4 regions of the Micromonospora globbae genome follow, and region 4 is predicted to be linked to each of the others. Evidence: riboswitches for the same ligand, from Rfam matches in the RefSeq annotation. Region 4 holds a riboswitch; each other region holds the start of a gene.

Region 1 (5,093 bases), 2.2 Mb from region 4:
CCGGCGGTCATCGAGTCGCCCGCGCCCCGCGGGTCGGCCGCCTGGAGGCGCGGCATCTCCACCTCGAACACCTCGCCGTCGACCAGCGCCAGCGCCGGCCGGTCGGCCCGGCTGACCACGACGCTCTCGGCCCCGGCGGCGTGCAGGTCGTACATGGCGCGGGCGAGCTGGTCCTCGTCGTCGCCGGCGGAGCGGCCGTCCCGGATCAGCTCCTCGTGGCTCACTTTAAGGAAGAAGACCCCGCTGTCCAGCACGGCGGTGAGGTGCTCGCCGGACAGGTCGACCACGACCCGCCCGCCGTTGGCGCCCAGGTCGGCGGCGAACCGCCGGTACAGCTCCGGCGGGACGAGCGTGGGGTCGTTGGGGCCGCTCAGCACGCTGACGGCGGCCCGCAGGCCCTCCCCGAGCGCCAGGTTGTAGAGCTCGTCCAGCTCGTGCCGGCCGAGCGGCTGGCCGGGCACGTCGACGATCTCCCGCCGGGTGCCGCCGCGCCGGTCGTGCACGTACCCGCCGCTGCCCGAGTCGCGCACGACCACCTTGAGGTCCACCCCCTCGCTCACCAGCAGGGGCTCCAGCACCTGGCCGATCTCGCCGCCGAGGGCCGTGCAGAGCACCACCTCGCCGCCCAGCGACATGATCATCCGGGCCTGCCAGACCCCCTGCCCGCCCGGGTGCAGGTGGATCTCCGGCTGGCCGGCCGGCTGGTCCACGGTCACCGTCAGCAGGGGAGTGGGCGCGAAGACCATGACGTGCCCGTTCGTGCCCGTGCCCGCGCGCTCGCCCGCCGTACCGTCCATGCGCCCCTCCGTCGGCCCGTGACGTCGCAGTTCCCCGCCTGGTGACCGTCATGCGACCGGTATCCGAAGGCGCGGCATCCGCGCCGCGCTCCCCGCGTTGTTGCCAGCCCCGCCGCCGTGGGTGAGGATCGGCCGAGCGACGTCGGCGGGAGACGGGGTGCTCAGGCGGGATTCGTTCAGTTACACCGTCCAGGCGCGGTGCGCGCTCGCCGACGCCATGGCGCTGCTCGGTGACCTCACGCGGCAGGGCGAGTTGCATCCGCTGATCGTCCGGGTCCGCCGGGTGCCGCCCCGGCCGGGCGCGCTGGCCAGCTACGCCGTCACCGACCGGCTCGCGGCCGGGCCGCTGCGGTTCCCGGTCACCTACCAGGCCGACGTCCTGACGAGCGGGGACGACGAGATCGTGACGGTGGCCCGGCAGTGGCCCGCCACCACGGTGCGCAACCACACCCGCCTGCACACCGAGCCGGGTGGCCTGGTGCGGATCGACGTGGAGATCACCCTCGCGGCGCCGGCGCCGCTGTTCCCGTACGCCTTCCGGCAGGCCCGCGCCGCCCACCTCGCGCTGGCGACGCGGCTCGGCGCGGCGCTCGACCGCGAGGCGGGCGGCCCGACCCCGGCGGCCTGAGCGGTCAGCCGCCGGTGCGCCCGGTCACCGTGGCGCGCCGGCGCGGCGGGGGCGTGGCCCGCCGCAGCCGCCCCCACGGCTTGTACGTGGAGAGCACTGTCGCGACGACCATGAGGCTGGTCGACACGGTGGGCGCGATCACCAGGTCGGCCCGGTCGCCGGGCGGCAGGGCGGCGCCGAGTTCGCCGGCGGCGCGCAGGTTCGGCGTGAGCAGGAACAGCACCAGCAGCACCATCACCGTGGTGATCAGCAGCTTGACGAGCACCCAGCGGTGCCGGAGCAGTCCCCACGGCGTCAGCAGGGCGCTGAGCACACCGACGACCCACACCACGACGCTGAGCGGGGCGAACAGCGCCGTGCCGACCAGCGCGGCGACCGGGTAGACGACGTCGGGGTCGGCGCCGCGCAGCACGGCGACGCCGAGGGTCAGCAGCACCAGGTCGGCGCCGAGCCACCCCAGCGAGGTGACGAGGTGCAGGGTGAGCAGGGCCTTGCGGGCGGTGCGCGGTGTCCGGGTCATGTCCGCGATGCTGCCCGCGCCGGCCCGCCCGGGCGTCCGGCGAGGAACGACACCGCTCCTACGCTCCGGGACGTAGTGCGGGTGGCCCGGCACGGGGACGGGCCACCCGCCGCGGTCAGTACACCGACAGGTGCACGTGGTTGGTGTGGTCGCTGGAGGGGTCCCCGCCCGCCCCGCTGTACGACTTCCATCCGCTGCTGGGCAGCCAGATCTGGCGGTACCAGATCACGTAGAGCACGGCGAGCCGGTCGGAGTTGCGGATGAAGTACGCCGACAGGTTGTTGCCGTACGTCTTGTCGCCGCCGGTGGCGTCGCCGCCGAAGCCGTTCTTCTGTGCGGCGAAGTCGCAGGCCCGGCCCTTGGGATGCTCGCCGGAGCCGCCGCTGCGGTAGCAGGAGACGTAGCGGGTGAAGCCGGCGGCCTTGGCCTGGTTGAGCGCGTGCAGCATGCGCGGGGTGATGCACCCGTTCGCGGGGGTGGGGTCGTTGACGCTGCACGACTCCTTCGGCCAGGAGCCGTCGGAGTTGCGCGGGGCCGGTGCGGCGTTCGCCGTGGAGGTGCCGCGGTTGGAGCTGTCGGTGGTGCGCGCGGCCTTGGCGTTGGCCACCTCGAGCGCGCGTTCGGCCTGTTCCTTGCGCTTGGCCATCACGGCGACCTGCTTGCGTTCCTCGCGGATCTCGCCGTCGAGCGCCGCCCGGGTGCGGGTCATCTGGTCGCGGGTCTCCATGAGGTCGCGCAGGGCGCGGTCCTCGTTGGCGGCGACGGCCTCGAGAGCCGCCGCGCGGTCCAGGAAACCCTCCGGGGTGTTGCTGTTGAGCAGCGCCGACACGGGCCCGAGGCGGCCGGTGCGGTACGCGACCCCGGCGATCTCACCGACCTTGCCGCTGCGCTGGGCGAGTTCCGCCTCGGTCGTCTTGAGCTGCGCCGTGAGCTCCTGCTGCCGTTTGACGGAGCGGGCGAGGGCGGCCTTGGCGTCGAGCCAGCCCTTGCTGGCCGCGTCGAGCTGCGCCCGCAGGGAGGGGGTGCCACCTTCCGGGTCCTGACCGGGGGCGGCGGCGCGGGCCACCGGGGCGGCCTCGGCGGTGCCGGGGGCGATCGCGACGCCGAGGGCGAGCGTCGCGGCGATCAGGGCCGCCATCCGGGCGGCATGTCGTCGTACGGGTGCCACTACTGGCATGCACATGTCCTTCCGTCAGCCGCCGACCGGGTTAGCTGACGGGTTCGGGACGGAAGATCCCTACCGCTGGCGCGGATGCACCCCACGAACATGGTTCCCCGGCTCGCCGCGTCGCGGCGATTAGGCGACGGCCGCCGCCGGCGCCGGTGGGCGCCGCCTGGCGGAGGCCGGGACCGAGCCTACCGGGGCCAGTGTGGTTGATGCAGCAGATGTGACTCTGTGTGTCTACCCAGACACGGAAAAATGGCGCAAAAGCGGGCTAGACGGGCGTGTGCTCGTCACCACTCCATGGCGCCGCAGGCGCCCGGCGCCGCGCGGTGCGGCCGAGGCGCCAGGTGCGGGGGAGGATGAGAACGCCGATCGCCACGCCACCACCGGGTCGGCCCACCACCAGCCGGTCGCCGCGATGAGCGCCGCCACGGCGATCACGCCGAGCAGGTCGCCCGGCACCTCCAGGGCAGTTGTCGGAGAAGGCGCGACCCGGCCCGTCCGACGTTCGCCTCAGGCGGTCGGCTCGATCGTGGTGAGCCGCTGGGTCGCCCGGGACAGCGCCACGTAGAGCGTCCGGACGCCGGCATCGGCGCGGATCTCGCCCGGCGCCACCAGCACCACCCCGTCGTACTCCATGCCCTTCGCCTCCAGGCTGGTCACCACCTGGAGGCGGGGCGCGCCGAGGCCGCCCAGCCAGCCGGCCACCTCGTCCCGGCGGGACACCGGGGTGATCACCCCGACCGTCCCCTCCACCTCGGCGAGCAGGCCCGTCACCGCCGCCACCGTGGTGGTCTCCAGCTCGCCCGCCGGCACCGTCAGCTCGACCGGCTCGACGCCGGTGGAGCGGACGGCGGTGGGCAGCGGCAGGTCCGGGTCGAGGCGGCGGATCTCGGCGGCCGCCACCGCGAAGATCTCCGCCGAGTTGCGGTAGTTGGTGGTGAGCGTGAAGTGGTGCCGGCGGCGGCGCCCCAGCGCCTGGTCCCGGGCGCGGGTCAGCTCCGCCGGGTCACCCGTCCAGGCCGTCTGGGCGGGATCGCCCACCACCGTCCAGGACGCCAGCCGGCCGCGCCGGCCGATCATCCGCCACTGCATCGGCGAGACGTCCTGCGCCTCGTCCACCACGACGTGCGCGTACTCCCGGTAGTCCGCCGGGCGCTCCCGGGCCGCCTCCCGCGCGGCGCGCTGCCGGTCGGCGTGCGTGCTCAGCTCCCGCACCCCGCCGGCGAGCTGGAACGGGTCACGCCTCGGCCGGCGCGGCTGCACCGGCTTGCCGAGCAGCGCGTCCAGCTCGTCCAGGAGGGCGATGTCGGCGACCGTCAGCCCCTCGGTGTCCAGGCTCCGGTACGCCTCGGCCAGCAGCCGGATCTCCGCCCCGGAGAGGACGCCGCCGGCGTACCGGCGCAGCCGCTCCGGTCGGGCCAGCCAGCCCAGCACGTGGCGCGGGTGCAGCCGGGGCCACCAGGCCTTGAGGAACTCCCGGAACTCCGGCCGGTCGGCGATCTCGTCCTCGAAGGCCCGCTGCTCGGGCAGGCGGGCGATGTCGAGCCGCCGCGCCTGCGCCCACAGCGCGGCGAAGACGCCGTCGAAGCCGGCCCGGCGCACCTCGTTGCGGCGGGCGCCCCGTGGCAGCGCGCGTTCCCGGATCCCGTCCAGCTCCTTGCGGTCCAGCCGCAGCAGCGCACCCCGGTAGAGCAGGCGCAGCTCGGTGGGGCCGTCGGGCACCGCGTCCCGGACCGCGCGTTCCAGCACGCGGCGCATCCGCAGCGACCCCTTCACGGCCGCCACCTCCGGCGGATCGGTGCGGGTGGCGCTCATGCCCGGGAAGAGCGTGCCGAGCGAGTGCAGGGTGGCGGTCTCCTCACCGAGGGAGGGCAGCACCGAGGCGATGTACTCCACGAAGACGGAGGAGGGCCCGACCACGAGGATTCCGCCGCCGGCGTACCGGCTGCGGTCGGTGTAGAGCAGGTACGCGGCCCGGTG
Region 2 (5,093 bases), 2.5 Mb from region 4:
TGACGCCGTCCACCTCGACCAGGTGGGTGGGTCCGTGGGTGTCGGTGACCAGCCGGAACCGTTGCCCGTTCACCACGATCCGGCCGGTGTGCTCGTCGAAACGCTCCAGCTCGGCGTCCACGGCCGGGGCGGTGCCGATGCCGACGCGGAAGCGGCGCGGCCCGGTCTGCGCGACGGTCACCCGGTAGCTGGCGCCACGGAGCTTGAGATCGATCGGCCGGCCGCTCTCGTGCTGCACCTGGGGACGCCCGCCGTGCGCGGTGGTGAGCAGGCGCTGCCGCTCGACGAGGGCCTGGTCCTCGTACGCCTCGATGGCCGCCGCGGCCAGCGCGACGCCGGAGTGCCGGGTGGAGACCAGGCGGCCCTGCTCGCGGACCCGGTCGATCCAGCCGGTGTCCGCGCTCGCGTCGATCACCTCGGGCTGGTCGAGCAGTTCGAGCAGGAAGCTCTTGTTGGTGGCGCCGCCCTCGATGATCACCGTGGTCTCGGCGACGGCGCGGCGGAGCCGACCGAGCGCCTCGTCGCGCGTCCGGCCGTAGGCGATGATCTTGGCGATCATCGAGTCGAAGTCGGCGGGGATCACGTCGCCCTCGCTGACGCCGGTGTCCACGCGGATGCCGGGGCCGCTGGGCAGGGCCAGCCGGACGATCCGGCCGGGCGAGGGCGCGAAGTCGCGGTCGGGGTCCTCGGCGTTGAGGCGCGCCTCGACGGCGTGCCCGGCCTCGGCGGGGATCCGGTCGCCGAGCCGGCCGCCGGCCGCGACGTGGATCTGCGCCTTCACGAGGTCGAAGTCCGTGGTCGCCTCGGTGATCGGGTGCTCGACCTGCAACCGGGTGTTGACCTCGAGGAACGCGAAGAGCTTCTCACCGGGGTGGTACAGGAACTCGACGGTGCCGGCGCCCCGGTAGTCCACAGCCAGCGCGAGCCGCTCGGCCGCCGCCTTCAGCTCGCGGACCTGCTCGGGGGCGAGCACCGGCGACGCCGACTCCTCGATGACCTTCTGGTTGCGCCGCTGCACCGAGCAGTCGCGGACGCCGAGCGCCCACGCCGTGCCCTGGCCGTCGGCGATGACCTGCACCTCGACGTGCCGGGCGCCGGTGACCAGGCGCTCCAGGAACACGACGCCGCTGCCGAAGGCGCGCTGGGCCTCCAGGCTCGTGCGCGCGTACGCGTCGGTGAGCTCCTCGTCGCTGCGGACGACCCGGATGCCCCGTCCGCCGCCGCCGGCGGTCGCCTTCAGCATCAGCGGGTAGCCGATCTCGGCCGCCGCGCGCTTGGCCGCGGCCAGGTTCTCCACCGCGCCACGGCTCCACGGCGCCACCGGCACGCCGACCTCCTCGGCGATCAGCTTTGCGCCGATCTTGTCGCCGAGCGTGCGCATCGCCTCGGGGCTGGGCCCGATGAACGTGACCCCCAGCTTCGCGCAGAGTTCGGCGAACGCCGGATCCTCGGCGACGAAGCCCCAGCCGACCCACGCCGCGTCCGCGCCCGTCTCGACGAGGGCACGTTCGAGGACGGCGTGGTCCAGGTACGGACGCGCGGAGGCGGGCCCGAGGCAGTAGCTGTGGTCGGCCTCGCGGACGAACGTGGCCGTGGGCTCCGCGTCGGTGTACAGCGCGACGGTCTCGATGGGCGGGGCTGCGGCCTCGGCGTTGAGCTCGCGGACGGCGTGGATCAGCCGCATGGCGGCTTCTCCCCGGTTGACGATGGCGATGCGGCTGAACACCGAGTTGGCCCCCCAAAGAGCGTCGTTCACAGAAGAACGGGGACGCCCTGGTGGCAGAGGTCCCCGCCGACAACCTTCGCCGCTACCGGCCGGTAAGGAACTGTCGCACCGACCAAACTGCGAACGGCGGAAGTTGTGGAGATTCACCAACCCGGACGGTACGCCTTCTCCAAAGATCGATGCATCAGCCCCGCCGGTGACCGCGTCCGACCGACCGGGGAGATTCGCGCCACCACTGTCCGTGACGGCCGCACCGACACGTTCGGGCACCCACCCCGGAAGGGTGGATGCCCGGACGCCGGTGGTGCGTCAGAGGGCGAGCCGCTGCCCGGGCAGGATGAGACCCGGGTCGTCGCCGACCACCCGCTCGTTCCGCTCGTACAGGGCCCGCCAGCCGCCGTCCACGTGGTGCGCCTCGGCGATCTCCGACAGCGTGTCGCCGGGCTTCACCACGTACGTGTGCCCGCCGGACGAGGGCGCGGTGCGCGTCGTCGACGTCGAACCGCGCTCCTTGTCCCGGGTGGACGTGGACGACTTGCCGGTGGACGTCGAGGCGGTGGAGCCGGCCTTCTTGCCGCAGGTCGGCCACGCGCCGATGCCCTGGCCGTCGAGCACCTTCTCGGCGACGGCGATCTGCTCGCCGCGGGTGGCGAGGTCGGCACGCGCGGCGTACTTGGTGCCGCCGTACCCCTCCCAGGTGCTCTGGGAGAACTGGAGCCCGCCGTAGTAGCCGTTGCCGGTGTTGATGTGCCAGTTCCCGCCGGACTCGCACTGGGCGATGGCGTCCCAGTTGACCGCGGCCTGAGCGGGCGAAGCGGTGCCGAAGAGGGCGACGGCGCCGGTGACGGCGCCGGCGGCCAGGGTGCCGAGGGCGACGCGACGGGCGGTCACGGCACGGTGACGGGCGTTGTACGCAGATGACATGGGTGTCCTCCACGCCGGCGAGGTGAGCTGTCGGGTTCGGGCCGAGGAGCCCGGCCGCCCATGGCGGCTTCACCCCGAGGCGCGCGGCGCACCGCCGCACGCCGAGGAACGTGGGTCCCCCGCTCCTGCCCGGGTGACGAATTGCCGACGACCGGCGGCAGGATTAGGCGTTTCCGGTCGCGGTGTCCACGATGGCGGACCCGACCGACGCTAGGCGGCTCTCACGACGGTCGCCCACCCCCTGTGAAGTTCTTCACCGGGCCCCGCGTGGCGTCCCTCGCTCGAGTTGCGGACCGCGCGAGGCCGTGCGATGAGTGGCGCGTCGGCGCCGGGACGACCACGCGGCGTACCGGGAAGGTGACACCGCCGTCCACGTGCGACACCCGACACCCGGGATGCCGGACGGCCACCGATGGCACGCACATGATCACCCAACGCGATCATCGGTGGTCCGTACGGGGGACACGGCGGTGACGACTACGACACGAATACGCGCGGGGCTGGGATGCCTCGACACCGTGGGTGAGAATCCGCTACGGAGACCCGGCAGCTCAGGCCGCCGGCAGCCGGGTTTACCGGGGGGAGACAGTGGTGAAGGTAGGGCGGCACACGAACCAGAGGGGGGAATCGCCATGCCCGAGACAGACCGTACCGACTCGGTGACAGAACGACCGGACGGGGTGACCGACCCGTTGCTGTGGAAGCTCGCGCTGGAGGTGGCCGACGCGCACGAGCCCGACGGTGAGGGGGGCTGCCGGAACCTTCTCTGCGCCGGTGAGCCGTGGCCGTGCACGGCGTGGAACAACGCCCAGCGCGCGCTGCGGGCCGCCCAGAGCGAGGCCGACGGCATGGCCGAGCCCGCGCAGGACGCCCCCACCGGCTGGTCGGCGGCCCCGGTCGTGCCCGCGGCCCGCCGCGCCGCGACCGCCCACCTGCGGGAGTCGACGAGCGCCTCGGCCGCCTGACGGGGCGGACGGCCCGACGGCCGGGAGGACGTGTGGGTTCCGCTCCGGGCTGCGGCCGCGGGTGGACCGGTGACGCGGGAGCTGAGCGACGCCGGCCACCGTGGCCGCCCCCGGAGCGGGCCGAATATCGGCTGCGGGCCGACGGGTCGCGCCTCTAGGGTGCGCCGCGTGGACCTCGACATCGTGACCCTGGCGGAGCGCCCGGACGTCGGCCCGCTGCTCGACGAGGACTTCGACGGCGCCTGGCCGCCGTTCATGGTCTGGGACCCGATGGGCTCGGTCTACTACAGCGTCGCCCACGAGCTGTACCCGGAGTTCGTGTTCGCCGCCGTCGACCCGGCCGAGCCGGGCCGCCTGGCCGCCCGGGCGTACGCGGTGCCGCTGCGCTGGACCGAGCCGGAGCTGCCCGACGGCGGGTGGGACCGGATGATCCAGCGGGCCACGGTCAACCGGCTCAGCGGCGCGGAACCGAACATCGTCTCGGCGCTGGAGATCTGCATCCGCCCCGACCGTCGTGGCGGCGGACTGTCCGCGCTCATGCTCGACGCGATGCGGCGGGCGGTCGCGAAGCGGGGCTTCGACACGCTGGTGGCGCCGGTGCGGCCGAACGGCAAGCACACCCGGCCAGACCTGCCGATGACCGAGTACGCCGCGCAGGTCCGCGCGGACGGCCTGCCCGTCGACCCGTGGCTGCGGGTGCACGTACGCGCCGGCGGGCGCATCGAGCGCGTCGCGCCCCGGTCCATGGTGATCTCCGGGACGCTCGCCGACTGGCGTCGCTGGACCGGCCTGCCGTTCGACACGAGCGGCCCGGTCCACGTGCCGGGCGCCCTCGTGCCGGTGCACTGCGACGTGGCCCACGACCACGCCGTCTACGTCGAGCCCAACGTCTGGGTCCGGCACCGGCTGTAACGCGCGCCCCGCACCGGCGATTGCGCCGGAAGCGACCCGTCCCGGCAGGTCACCGTGGAGAATGACCCCTGGGACGAGGTACGTACGACGGGGGTCGAGGCGTGCTCGGAAGCGGCCTCCTGGCCCGGCTGCGCCACGTTGACCCGGGGTACGCGGCCCTGCGACGCGCCGCGCGACTGACCCTCGTGGCGTCGACCGTCTTCTACATCGGCCGCTACGGCGCCGGTGACGTGACGCTCGCGACGTACGGGCTCTTCGGTGTGGTCGCCACCGGCATGTTCGCGCAGCTGCCGGGGTCGGCCCGCCACCGGGCCCGGATCCTGCTCTCGGCACTGCCGGTGGCCTGGGTGCTGGTCGTCGCCGGCACCCTCCTGGCCGGGAACACCGCGGGCGCCGCCGCCGGAATGCTCGTCATCGGGTTCGCCGTGGCGTTCGCCGGTGTGGGCGGGCCCCACCTCGTCGGCCTGGCCAACGCCTTCCAGCTGTTCTACATCCTCGCCTGCTTCCCGCCGTACCAGCCGGAGACCCTGCCGCAGCGTCTGGTGGGCGTGACGGCCAGCGTGGCG
Region 3 (5,093 bases), 460 kb from region 4:
ATGGCCACGTCGACGGTGAACTCGAACAGCCGCCAGTCGACGTGCGGAGCGGCCCCGGCGCGGGCCGCGAGCCGGGCCACCCGGCCCTGGTCGGTGACCGGCAGGGCCTGGCCGGCCACGTAGGCCTCGTCGTCGCTCTCCTCCGGCGGGAAGGAGTGCAGGGCGTAGCGCCCGTCGCGCTCCAGGTCGCGCCGCTTGGGCGAGTCGATGATGAAGCAGAACAGCCCTTCATCGGTGATCACCGGAGACACCGGGTGCACCCGGGGCCCGCCGTCGGCGCGGACCGTGGCCAGATAGCCGAAGCCCGGACCGTACTGCTGCAGGAGAATGCGGATCCCGTCGGCGAGCCGGGGCTCGTCAGCGGCGAATTCGGACCAGGAAGCCATGCCGGCATTCTATCGAACAAATGTACGAGGAGCGACCGCGACGCGCTGGTCACCGGCACCGGGATCGAGCCGGCGAGGCGCGCCTCGCTATGGTGGTGCGATGCTGCTCTCCGACCGCGACCTGGTCTCCGAGATCAAGGCCGGCACGCTCGGGCTGGAGCCGTTCGAGCCCACCCTGGTGCAGCCGTCGAGCATCGACGTACGCCTCGACCGGCTCTTCCGGGTCTTCAACAACCACCTCTACACGCACATCGACCCGGCGCGGCAGCAGGACGACCTGACCTCCGTGGTCGAGGTCCCCGACGGGGAGCCGTTCGTGCTGCACCCGGGCGAGTTCGTGCTCGCCTCGACGCTCGAGGTGATCTCGCTCGGTGACCAGCTCGCCGGCCGCCTGGAGGGGAAGTCGAGTCTGGGCCGGCTCGGCCTGCTCACCCACTCCACCGCGGGCTTCATCGACCCCGGCTTCTCCGGCCACGTGACGCTGGAACTGTCGAACGTGGCCAACCTGCCGATCACGCTCTGGCCCGGCATGAAGATCGGTCAGCTCTGCATCTTCCGGCTCTCGTCGCCGGCCGAGCACCCGTACGGATCGGCCGTGTACGGCTCGCGCTACCAGGGTCAGCGTGGCCCCACACCGAGCCGCGCCTGGCAGAACTGGCGTACCTGGCCGACCCGCTGAGCCGGACCCCGGGGCGGCGGCGAGGCACCACGGGTCGCCCCTGACGAGAGGGGTCCCTTCCCGGCGCATGCGCCGGGAAGGGACCCCTCCTTCGTGCGTCAGCCGGGGCGGCCGAAGCTGTGGATCGGCCCGTCGTCGACCTTCTTCATCTTGACCGGCACTCCGGCCTGGGAGGCGTGCACCACCCAGCCGCCACCGACGTACATGCCGACGTGGTGCAGGTCGCTGTAGTAGAAGACGAGGTCACCGGGGCGCAGGTCGCCGCGGCTCACGGTCTTGGTGACCCGGCGCTGCTGGGCGGCGTTGTGGGGCAGCGAGACCCCGGCCTTGGCCCAGGCCGCGAGCACGAGGCCGGAGCAGTCGTACGAGTCGGGGCCGTCGGCACCCCAGACGTAGGGCTTGCCGATCTGGGCGCAGGCGAACTTCACGGCCACGCCGGCGGCGCCACCCGGGTAGGTGGCCGGGCACGGGGCGGGTCGCAGCGGTCCGGCGCCGCCGTTGCCGTACACCTTGATCCGCAGCTTCTGCAGCCGGTCGATCTCGGCGTTGATCTGCTTCTTCTTGGCCGCGAGCTGGGCCTCGGTCCGGGTCAGCTGGGCCACCAGGGTGTCCAGCGGCTCCTTCTGCCGGACCAGCTCGTCGCGCAGCTGCGCGACCTGCTGGACGTCCTTCTGCTGCGTCTGGGCGAACCGGTCGAGCAGCTCCAGCTGGCCCATCAGTTCGCTGGGGCTCCGGCTGCCGAGCATGGCGTTCACCGTGGACAGGTTCTCGCCCTTGTACGCCCGCGCCGCGAGGGCGCCGACCTTGTCCATGGCCTGGTCGACCTGGACCTGGAGGGGCTTGATCCGCTTGGCCAGGGCGTCGGCCTGCTTGCGCTTGGCGGCCAGCTCCTGGCGGGTGGCGTTGTGCTTCTCGATGACCGGCTCGAGCTTGTTCCAGTCCTCATCGATCTGGCGTTCGATCTCGGCGACCGACGGGTCGGCGTGCGCCGCGGTGACGCCGCCGGTCAGGACGACGGCGACGCCGACGAGGGCGGCGAGGGCGGTGGTGAAGCGGGACCAGCGTGGACGCGGCACACCCGTCGCACGGTCGGCGCGCGCCGACCGGTTCGACGGAGGCCGCGGGGCATGGTGGGCCACCGGGCTCCGTACTCCTTCTTCCCTGACCGCCTACCGGGTTAGCTGACGGGTTCGGGCGGGAAGGGAGGCGCCCTACCGCATCGCTGCGGATTCACCCCGGAAACCTGGGTCCCCGGCTCGCTCCCGAGAGCGACTCGGCGGTGTCGGACCGTTACCGCCCGGGTGGACGGACCTGCTGCCGGCCGACGATTGACCAGACTAGAGAGGCGCGTTATCGATTCGCAACCCGTCAGGCCGTGACACTCCGTACGCGACACGGCCGACCGCACCCACGGTGCGACGCCGTAGATTTTCTTCTTCAAACCTCGATAGATGGAAAGGTATTGACCTGAACGCGGCGTCGGAGTGAAGGTGGGCCCACCTGCACCCGTCCTTCACTGGGGGGTTCGATGCACCGATCAGCCATGTCGAGAAGCCGGCGGGCGCTGCTCGCCGCCGCGGTGGTGGCCGCCGCCGCGGCCGTACCGCTCACCGGCGGCCCGGCCGGCGCCGCGCCACCCGCCGGGGCCGCTCCCGTCGACGACCGGCAGCAGCAGTACGCCGCCGCGGCGGCCGAGTACGGCGTACCCGAGAGCGTCCTGCTGGGCGTGTCCTACCTGGAGTCCAGGTGGGACACCCACGCCGGCGCGCCCAGCACCAGCGGCGGCTACGGCCCGCTGCACCTCACCGACGCCGCCCACGTCGCGGCGCTGCCCGCCAGCCACCACGTGGACGAGGGCGAGGACCCGCGCGGCGACACGTCCCGCCCGATGACGGTCACCACGCCCGCCGTCGCCTCGTCGGCCGACGGGCCGGACGCCGCGTCACTGCGGACCATCCAGGCCGCCGCCACGCTCACCGGCGCCGACGTCGAGGCCCTGCGCTCCGACCCGGCCACGAACATCCGCGGCGGGGCGGCGCTGCTCGCCGCGTACCAGAGGGAGCTGGGCGGACCCGTCGGCGCCGGGACCGACCCGGGCGCCTGGTACGGGGCGGTGGCCCGCTACTCGGGCGCCGACACGGAGGAGACCGCGGCCGCGTTCGCCGACGAGGTGTACGCGCAGATCCGTGAGGGCGCGAGCCGGCGGACCGACGACGGCCACCAGGTGACCCTGGCCGCGCGGGCGGTGAGCCCGCGGGAGGACGCCCTGCACCGGCTCGGGCTGCGCCGCGCGGAGCGGCCCGACGGGCTGGAGTGCCCGGTCGGCCTCGGGTGCGAGTGGATCCCGGCGCCGTACGAGCAGTACGGCCCGGGCGCCGGCGACTACGGCAACCACGACCTGGGCAACCGGCCGGCCCAGCAGAAGATCGAGTACATCGTCATCCACGACACGGAGGGCTACTACGGCCCCAGCGTCGGCCTCGTGCAGCAGGCCGACTACCTCGGCTGGCACTACACGCTGCGCTCGGTCGACGGCCACGTCGCCCAGCACATCAAGGCCAAGGACGTCGGCTGGCAGGCCGGCAACTGGTACGTCAACGCGAAGTCCATCGGCATCGAGCACGAGGGCTTCGCCGGGCACGGCACCTGGTACACCGAGGCGATGTACCGCACCTCGGCCAAGCTGGTCCGGTACCTCGCGCACAAGTTCAACATCCCGCTGGACCGCCAGCACATCATCGGGCACGACAACGTCCCCGGCACGGTGGCGTCGACGGTGGCCGGCATGCACTGGGACCCGGGCCCGTACTGGGACTGGTCGCACTACTTCGACCTGCTCAAGGCGCCGTTCCGGACCACCGGCACGAAGCGGACCGGCCTCGTCACCATCGACCCGGACTTCGCCGCCAACCGGCCGGCCTTCTACGGCTGCAACCAGCAGCCGCCGGGCGTGCCGGACCCGCCGCCGCCGGCCGAGCCCTGCCCGCTGCGCGGATCCTCCGCCGTGATCCTGCACAGCGCGCCGAGCCACGACGCGCCGCTGGTGAACGACCTCGGCGAGCGCCCGGACGGGTCGCCGGACACGATGTACATCTCCGACCACGGCGCCCGCGCCTCCGCCGGGCAGACGTACGCGGTGGCCGAGGTACGCGGCGACTGGACGGCCATCTGGTACCTCGGGCAGAAGGCGTGGTTCCACAACCCGCCCTCGGCGCCGACGGCGAAGTGGGCCACCGGGTTCGTGGTGACGCCGAAGCCGGGTAAGGCGACGATCCCCGTCTACGGCCGGGCGTACCCCGAGCAGGACGCGTACCCGTCCGGCGTGCCGTACCAGACGATCTCTCCGTTGCAGTACACGTTCCCCGCCGGCCAGCGGTACGCCGTCGGCGGCATCCTGCCGAGCGAGTACTACCGTGCCGTCACGTTCGACGGCTCGTCCCCCGGCGACTGGACGGTCGTGCGGGGTGACCTGCGGTACGTCCAGGTCCAGTTCGGCCACCGCATCATGTACGTCAACCTCGACGACGTGCTGGTGCTCCCGTCACCGGTGGGCGCCCCCCGGTAGCGCGAAACGCGAGGGCCCCCGGCCGGTCGGCCGGGGGCCCTCGTCGTGGGCGGCGGGTCAGCCGGGTCGGCGGAAACCGGCGACCGGCATGTTGTTGATGCTCGCCACCTGGACCGGTTTGCCGGCCCGTGGCGCGTGCACCATCTGGTCGTTGCCGAGGTATAGACCCACATGGTGCAGGTCGCTGAAGAAGAAGACGAGGTCACCGGGGCGCGCCTCGGAGCGCGGGATGGCCCTGCCCTCGTTCCACTGTGCACCGGTGAAGTGGGTCAGGCTGATCCCGGCGGCCTTGTACGCGTACTGGGTCAGGCCGGAGCAGTCGAACGCGTCCGGGCCGGTGGCACCCCAGACGTACGGGTCGCCGACCTGCTTGCAGGCCGTCTTGATGGCGATGTTCGCGGCACTGCTGACCACACCCCGGACCGTCGGGCACCCGGACACCTTGACCACGGTCTTCGGCAGC
Region 4 (5,093 bases):
CGGGCCGGAGACGGACCTGCCCCCGGCCATCGGTCCCGAGCAGGCGCTCGCCGAGCTGCTCGACGGCAACCGCCGCTTCGTCACCGGCGCCCCGCGCCACCCCAACCAGGACGCCGGCCGGCGAGCCGCCGTCGCCGAGCAGCAGCACCCGTTCGCGGTGATCGTCGGCTGCTCCGACTCACGCCTCGCCGCCGAGATCATCTTCGACCGGGGGCTCGGCGACCTGTTCGTGGTCCGGACGGCCGGACACACCACCGGGCCGGAGGTGCTCGGCAGCGTCGAGTACGCCGTCACCGTCCTGGGAACGCCGTTGGTGGTGGTGCTCGGCCACGACTCGTGCGGGGCCGTGCAGGCGGCGCGGGAGGCCGTCGCCACCGGCACGCCGCCCGCCGGTCACCTCGGTGCGGTGGTGGACGCCGTGGTGCCGAGCCTCCGCAGGGCCGCCGCCGACGGCGTGGACGACATCAACGGAATCGTCGACATCCACATCGCGCAGACCGTCGAGGCGCTGCTCGACAGCTCGCCCGTCCTGGCCGCCGAGGTCGTGGCCGGGCGGTGCGGGGTGGTGGGCATGTCGTACCGGCTCGCCGCCGGTGAGGTCCGCCAGGTCGCCGCCGCGCCCGCGGCGCTCGGCGGGGTCGGCCCGGCGGCCGGCGTACGCGGCTGAGGCGTCCCCGGCGACCGAAGGCCAGGCCGCCGAGCGCGGCGCCGCAGGAGGCCGTGCGCGCAGGGCCCGCAGAGCCACGGGAGACCGTACGCGAAAAGGGCCGCCCCGGTGCGGGGCGGCCCTTTCGGCGTGCCGTCGCTACAGCAGTGACATGTGGACGTGGTCGGTGTGGTTGGACGGCCCGCTGTACGACTTCCAGCCGGTCGCCGGGAACCAGATCTGCCGGTTCCAGATCACGTAGTAGATGCCGAGCCGGTCGGCGTTGCGGATCAGGAAGGCCGCCAGGTTGTTGCCGTACATCCGGGTGTCGTTGTTGTGCCACGGCGAGAAGCCGCTCTTCTGCAGCGACCAGTCGCAGGCCCGGCCCTTCGGGTGCTCCCAGGGCCCGCCGGGCCGGTAGCAGCCGACGAAGCGGTTGAAGCCGGCCCGCTTGACCTCCTTGTACGCGTGCAGCGTGCGCGGGGTGACGCACCCCGAGGTGGTGGGGTCGGGCTCGCTGCAGGACTCGGGCTTCCAGTCGCCGTCGGCGGTGCGCCCGGGGCCGATCCGGGCCACCGGCGAGGTGGCGGAGACCAGGCCGCCGGTGAAGCCCTTGCCGCCGACGAGGGCGAGGGCCTTCTCGGCCTCCCGCTTCTGCTTCGCCATGATGGCGGTCTGCTTCTGCTGCTCGCGGACCTCGGCGTCGATCGCGAGCTTGGCCAGCTCGGCGCGGCGCTTGATCTCGTTGATCTGGGCGAGCTTCTGGGCGTTCACCATGTTGAGCTCGTCGAGGCCGGTGGCCCGCTCGACGAAGGTGTTGGGGCTGTTGCTCGACAGGAGCATGGCGACCGCGCCGATCCGGCCCGTGCGGTACGACTGTGCCGCGATCTCGCTGACCTGCGGCGCCAGCGCCTGCAGCTCGGCCTCGGCCCGCTTGACCTCCAGGCTCAGCTCCAGCTGGCGCTTCTCGGACTTGGCCAGCTTGGCCTTGGCGGCGCTGTAGTTGCGGTTGGTCGTCTCGATGACCTCGTTGAGCAGGGGTGGATCGTCGTCCTCGTGGCCGGACGGCGTTGCCGGCTTGGGCGCGGCGGACACCGGGAGGGGCCCGGCGAGCACGGTCAGCGCGGCGAACACGGCCACCACGGGTGTCAACCAGCGGCGTAGGGGTGCCGTCACAGTCTTCCCTTCCGTCGACCGCCGACCGGGTTAGCTGACGGGTTCGGGGCGGAAGTGGCCCCTACCGCTGGCGCGGATTCACCCCACGTACCTGGGTTCCCGGCTCGCCGGATGGCGATTGGGCGGTGGCACCGCAGGCGCCGCTGCGCGCCTTCGGCGGTGACCGGCAGCGAGGTTACCCGAGAGCCCTCCTGGGGATCTACGTCCCGATGCCCGCTAAAAGCGTCATTTCGCCATAGCGCTGGGTAACGAGTGACCCAGTCGTCAGGCCTTCCAGCCCACTTGGTCACGTTGAGGAGTGTCACCATGCGCTGTCCGTGCTCCTGTCCGGGTCGGGCCAGCCGCGACGGCCGGCGGGGGATGCGGTCGGGTCGGAGCCGTCCGCGCCGAGGGCCCGCAGGACGTCCGCCCGGTCGTGCGCGGGACGCCGGGTGGCCGGGGTGGCGGGCGCGGGGTGTGCGTTCGCGGTGGGGTCCGGCGTGGTGTCCGTACCGCCGTCGGCGGCCGGCCTGCCGCGTCCGGCGGTCGTGACGACCGCGGCCAGCCCGGTGGTGAGCGGTACGGCGGCGATCAGGCCGAGCGTGGCCACCGCGCTGCGGACGATCTCCTGGGCCAGGAACTCGCTCGTGAGGATCTGGCTCACCGGACGCGAATCGGCGGTGAGCAGGAGCAGCAACGGCAGGGAGGCGCCGGCGTACGCGAGCACGATGGTGTTCACGGTGGACGCGATGTGCGCCCGGCCGACCCGCGTCGCGGCGCGGTAGAGCTGGAGCCGGGACAGCCCCGGGTTCGCGTGGGCCAGCTCCGTGACGGTGGCGGCCTGGGTGACCGTGACGTCGTCGAGCACGCCCAGCGAGCCGATGATGATGCCGGCCAGCAGCAGGCCGTGCAGGTCCACGTCGGCCTGGAACATCGACAGGGTCGTGGCGTCCTCGCTGCCGAAGCCGGTGAGGTGGGTGGCGGCGGTGGCCACCACGCCGAGCACGCCGGTGAGCACCAGGCTGCCCAGCGTGCCCAGCACCGCCACCGAGGTCTGCGCCGTGACGCCGTGCGTCAGGTAGAGCACCACGAACATGATCAGCGCGGCGCCGACCACCGCCACCAGCAGCGGCGGGCGGCCGGCGCTGATGCCGGGGAGCACGAACGTCAGCAGGATGGCGAAGCTCGCGGCCAGGCCGGCGAGCGCCGCGAGGCCCCGCCACCGGCCGAACACGACGATGGCGGCGGCGAAGACCAGCGCCAGCCAGATCAGCGGCATGCCGCGCTGGTGCTCGGCGATGTTCCAGGTCACCGAGGCCGGGTCGGCCGGATCGGTCAGCTCCACCAGGACGACCTCGTCGCCGGCCTCGACGACCGGCGCACCCGGCCCGTCGGGCATCGGCGTGACGACCTCCTGCCCGGCGGCCGGGCCGTCCTCCACCCGTACGCTCACCGTGCCGCACCGCTGCGGCCGGGCGCCGGGCGCCTCCTCCGGCGTCTCCGGCAGGGCCGGGCAGGCCTCGCTCACCACGCGGGTCACCGTGCCGTGGTAGCGGGCCGGGTCGCTGACGTCGGCCGGCGTCGGGGCGTCGCGGGGCCAGAGCAGCAGAGCGGCGACCAGGGTGCCGAGGACGAGGGGGACCACCGCCGCCACGAGGATCCGCCGCACCCGGCGCGGGGCGGGCGGTGCGGGACGGGAATGGTCGGCGCCCATACGAATCTCCCAACGAGTCCGGGGCGGGATACGTGCCGGCGGGACGATCGGTTCAGTACCGACGGCCCGGCGGGGCTGGGCCGTGAGGGTAACCGCCGGGCCGGACGGTCGCCGGGTGGGGGCCGGGGATTCAGCCGCGCTTCATGAGGCGACCGACGGCGGCCATCATCTCGGTGGCCATCTCGTCGGCGCGGCCCTCGGCCGCCCCCTCGTGCATGCAGTGCCGGGCGTGCCCGTCGAGCAGCCCCAGGGCGACCTTGTCGAGCGCGGCCTGGACGGCGGAGATCTGGGTGAGCACGTCGATGCAGTAGCGGTCGTCCTCGACCATCTTCTCGACGCCGCGCACCTGTCCCTCGATGCGGCGCAGCCGTGCGAGCAACTGGTCCTTGCTGGCGGTGTACCCGCGGGTCGGGGTCGGTGTGGTCATGTCGACAAGGATAGCGTACCCCTGGGGGGTATGCTACGGTGACCACGTGGCCGATACCCCCACGGGGTACCGGTGCACCGACAGGGGAGCAGTCTGTCCGGCAATTACCCCAGGGGGGTATATGCTGGGCAAGGGAAGGAGAGGTCCGATGGTCACCACGACGTACCAGGTGCAGGGCATGACGTGCGGGCACTGCGTGAGCGCGGTCAGCGCCGAGGTCGGCGCCATCCAGGGCGTCAGCGACGTCCGGGTCGACCTGGCGACCGGCCAGGTCACCGTCACCAGCGACAAGCCGCTGGACACCGCTTCCGTTCGCGCCGCCGTCGACGAGGCCGGATACGACCTCGTCGGCGAGTGACCGGCGCCCGACGCAGATCGAGGTACCTCAGATGAACACCGCGATGAAGCTGAGCGGCTTCGCCCTCGGCCTGGCGGCGGTGTTCGGCGCGGCGTACGGGGTCGGCCAGGTGGCCGGCCCCGTCACCCCCACCGCCGAATCCCGCCACGACGGCGCCGAGGAGGCCGGGCACGGCACCGGCGCCGACAGCGCGCACGGCACCGACAGCGAGCACGGCGCCGGGCACGGCACCGAGGGCCCGCACCTGCCGGCGGGCCTTCTCGTCTCCGACCGTGGTTACACCCTCACGCCGGTCGCCGCCCCGGCGGGCGAGTTCGCCTTCCGCGTCCTCGGGCCCGACGGACGGCCCGTCACGGCGTACGACGTGGCGCACGACAAGCGCATGCACCTGATCGTGGCGCGGCGCGACCTCTCCGGCTTCCGGCACGTGCACCCCGACCTCGGGTCGGACGGCACCTGGCGGGTCGCCTCGCCGCTCGACGGCCCCGGGGTGTGGCGGGCGTTCGCCGACTTCACCCCGACCGGTGGCGAACCCCTGACCCTCGGTGTCGACGTGACCGTGCCGGGCCCGCTCACCGCCCGGCCGCTGCCCGCCCCGGCGACCAGCACCACGGTCGACGGCTACACGGTCACGCTGGCCGGCGACCCGCAGCCGGGCCGGACGACGGAGTTGACCCTCACCGTCAGCCGGGACGGCGTGCCGGTCACCGACCTGGAGCCCTACCTCGGCGCGTACGGCCACCTGGTGGCGCTGCGCCAGGGCGACCTCGCGTACCTGCACGTGCACCCGGAG

Evidence for each region. Region 4 has a riboswitch for cyclic di-AMP ahead of OG994_RS22085 (coiled-coil domain-containing protein). Riboswitches for the same ligand answer to the same signal wherever they lie in the genome.
Region 1: another riboswitch for cyclic di-AMP. It lies ahead of OG994_RS00990 (coiled-coil domain-containing protein); the one in region 4 lies ahead of OG994_RS22085 (coiled-coil domain-containing protein).
Region 2: another riboswitch for cyclic di-AMP. It lies ahead of OG994_RS10480 (transglycosylase family protein); the one in region 4 lies ahead of OG994_RS22085 (coiled-coil domain-containing protein).
Region 3: another riboswitch for cyclic di-AMP. It lies ahead of OG994_RS24300 (C40 family peptidase); the one in region 4 lies ahead of OG994_RS22085 (coiled-coil domain-containing protein).

Annotation. Positions count from the first base shown of each region.
Region 1 is NZ_CP108084.1:215,001-220,093, forward strand. It holds gene OG994_RS00975 (PfkB family carbohydrate kinase) at 1-797, opposite strand, end outside; gene OG994_RS00980 (SRPBCC family protein) at 955-1,425, shown strand; gene OG994_RS00985 (hypothetical protein) at 1,430-1,945, opposite strand; gene OG994_RS00990 (coiled-coil domain-containing protein) at 2,061-3,122, opposite strand; cyclic di-AMP (ydaO/yuaA leader) riboswitch at 3,127-3,259, opposite strand; partial or broken gene OG994_RS00995 (cation diffusion facilitator family transporter) at 3,430-3,578, opposite strand; gene OG994_RS01000 (HelD family protein) at 3,624-5,093, opposite strand, start outside.
Region 2 is NZ_CP108084.1:2,359,636-2,364,728, forward strand. It holds gene OG994_RS10475 (ATP-binding protein) at 1-1,726, opposite strand, end outside; gene OG994_RS10480 (transglycosylase family protein) at 2,036-2,650, opposite strand; cyclic di-AMP (ydaO/yuaA leader) riboswitch at 2,648-2,830, opposite strand; gene OG994_RS10485 (hypothetical protein) at 3,283-3,615, shown strand; gene OG994_RS10490 (N-acetyltransferase) at 3,784-4,527, shown strand; gene OG994_RS10495 (FUSC family protein) at 4,629-5,093, shown strand, end outside.
Region 3 is NZ_CP108084.1:5,363,101-5,368,193, forward strand. It holds gene OG994_RS24290 (pyridoxamine 5'-phosphate oxidase family protein) at 1-386, opposite strand, end outside; gene dcd (dCTP deaminase) at 487-1,065, shown strand; gene OG994_RS24300 (C40 family peptidase) at 1,164-2,141, opposite strand; cyclic di-AMP (ydaO/yuaA leader) riboswitch at 2,217-2,354, opposite strand; gene OG994_RS24305 (N-acetylmuramoyl-L-alanine amidase) at 2,609-4,630, shown strand; gene OG994_RS24310 (C40 family peptidase) at 4,688-5,093, opposite strand, start outside.
Region 4 is NZ_CP108084.1:4,900,991-4,906,083, reverse strand. It holds gene OG994_RS22090 (carbonic anhydrase) at 1-667, shown strand, start outside; gene OG994_RS22085 (coiled-coil domain-containing protein) at 806-1,822, opposite strand; cyclic di-AMP (ydaO/yuaA leader) riboswitch at 1,827-1,957, opposite strand; gene OG994_RS22080 (YibE/F family protein) at 2,124-3,515, opposite strand; gene OG994_RS22075 (metal-sensitive transcriptional regulator) at 3,646-3,942, opposite strand; gene OG994_RS22070 (heavy-metal-associated domain-containing protein) at 4,091-4,300, shown strand; gene OG994_RS22065 (hypothetical protein) at 4,332-5,093, shown strand, end outside.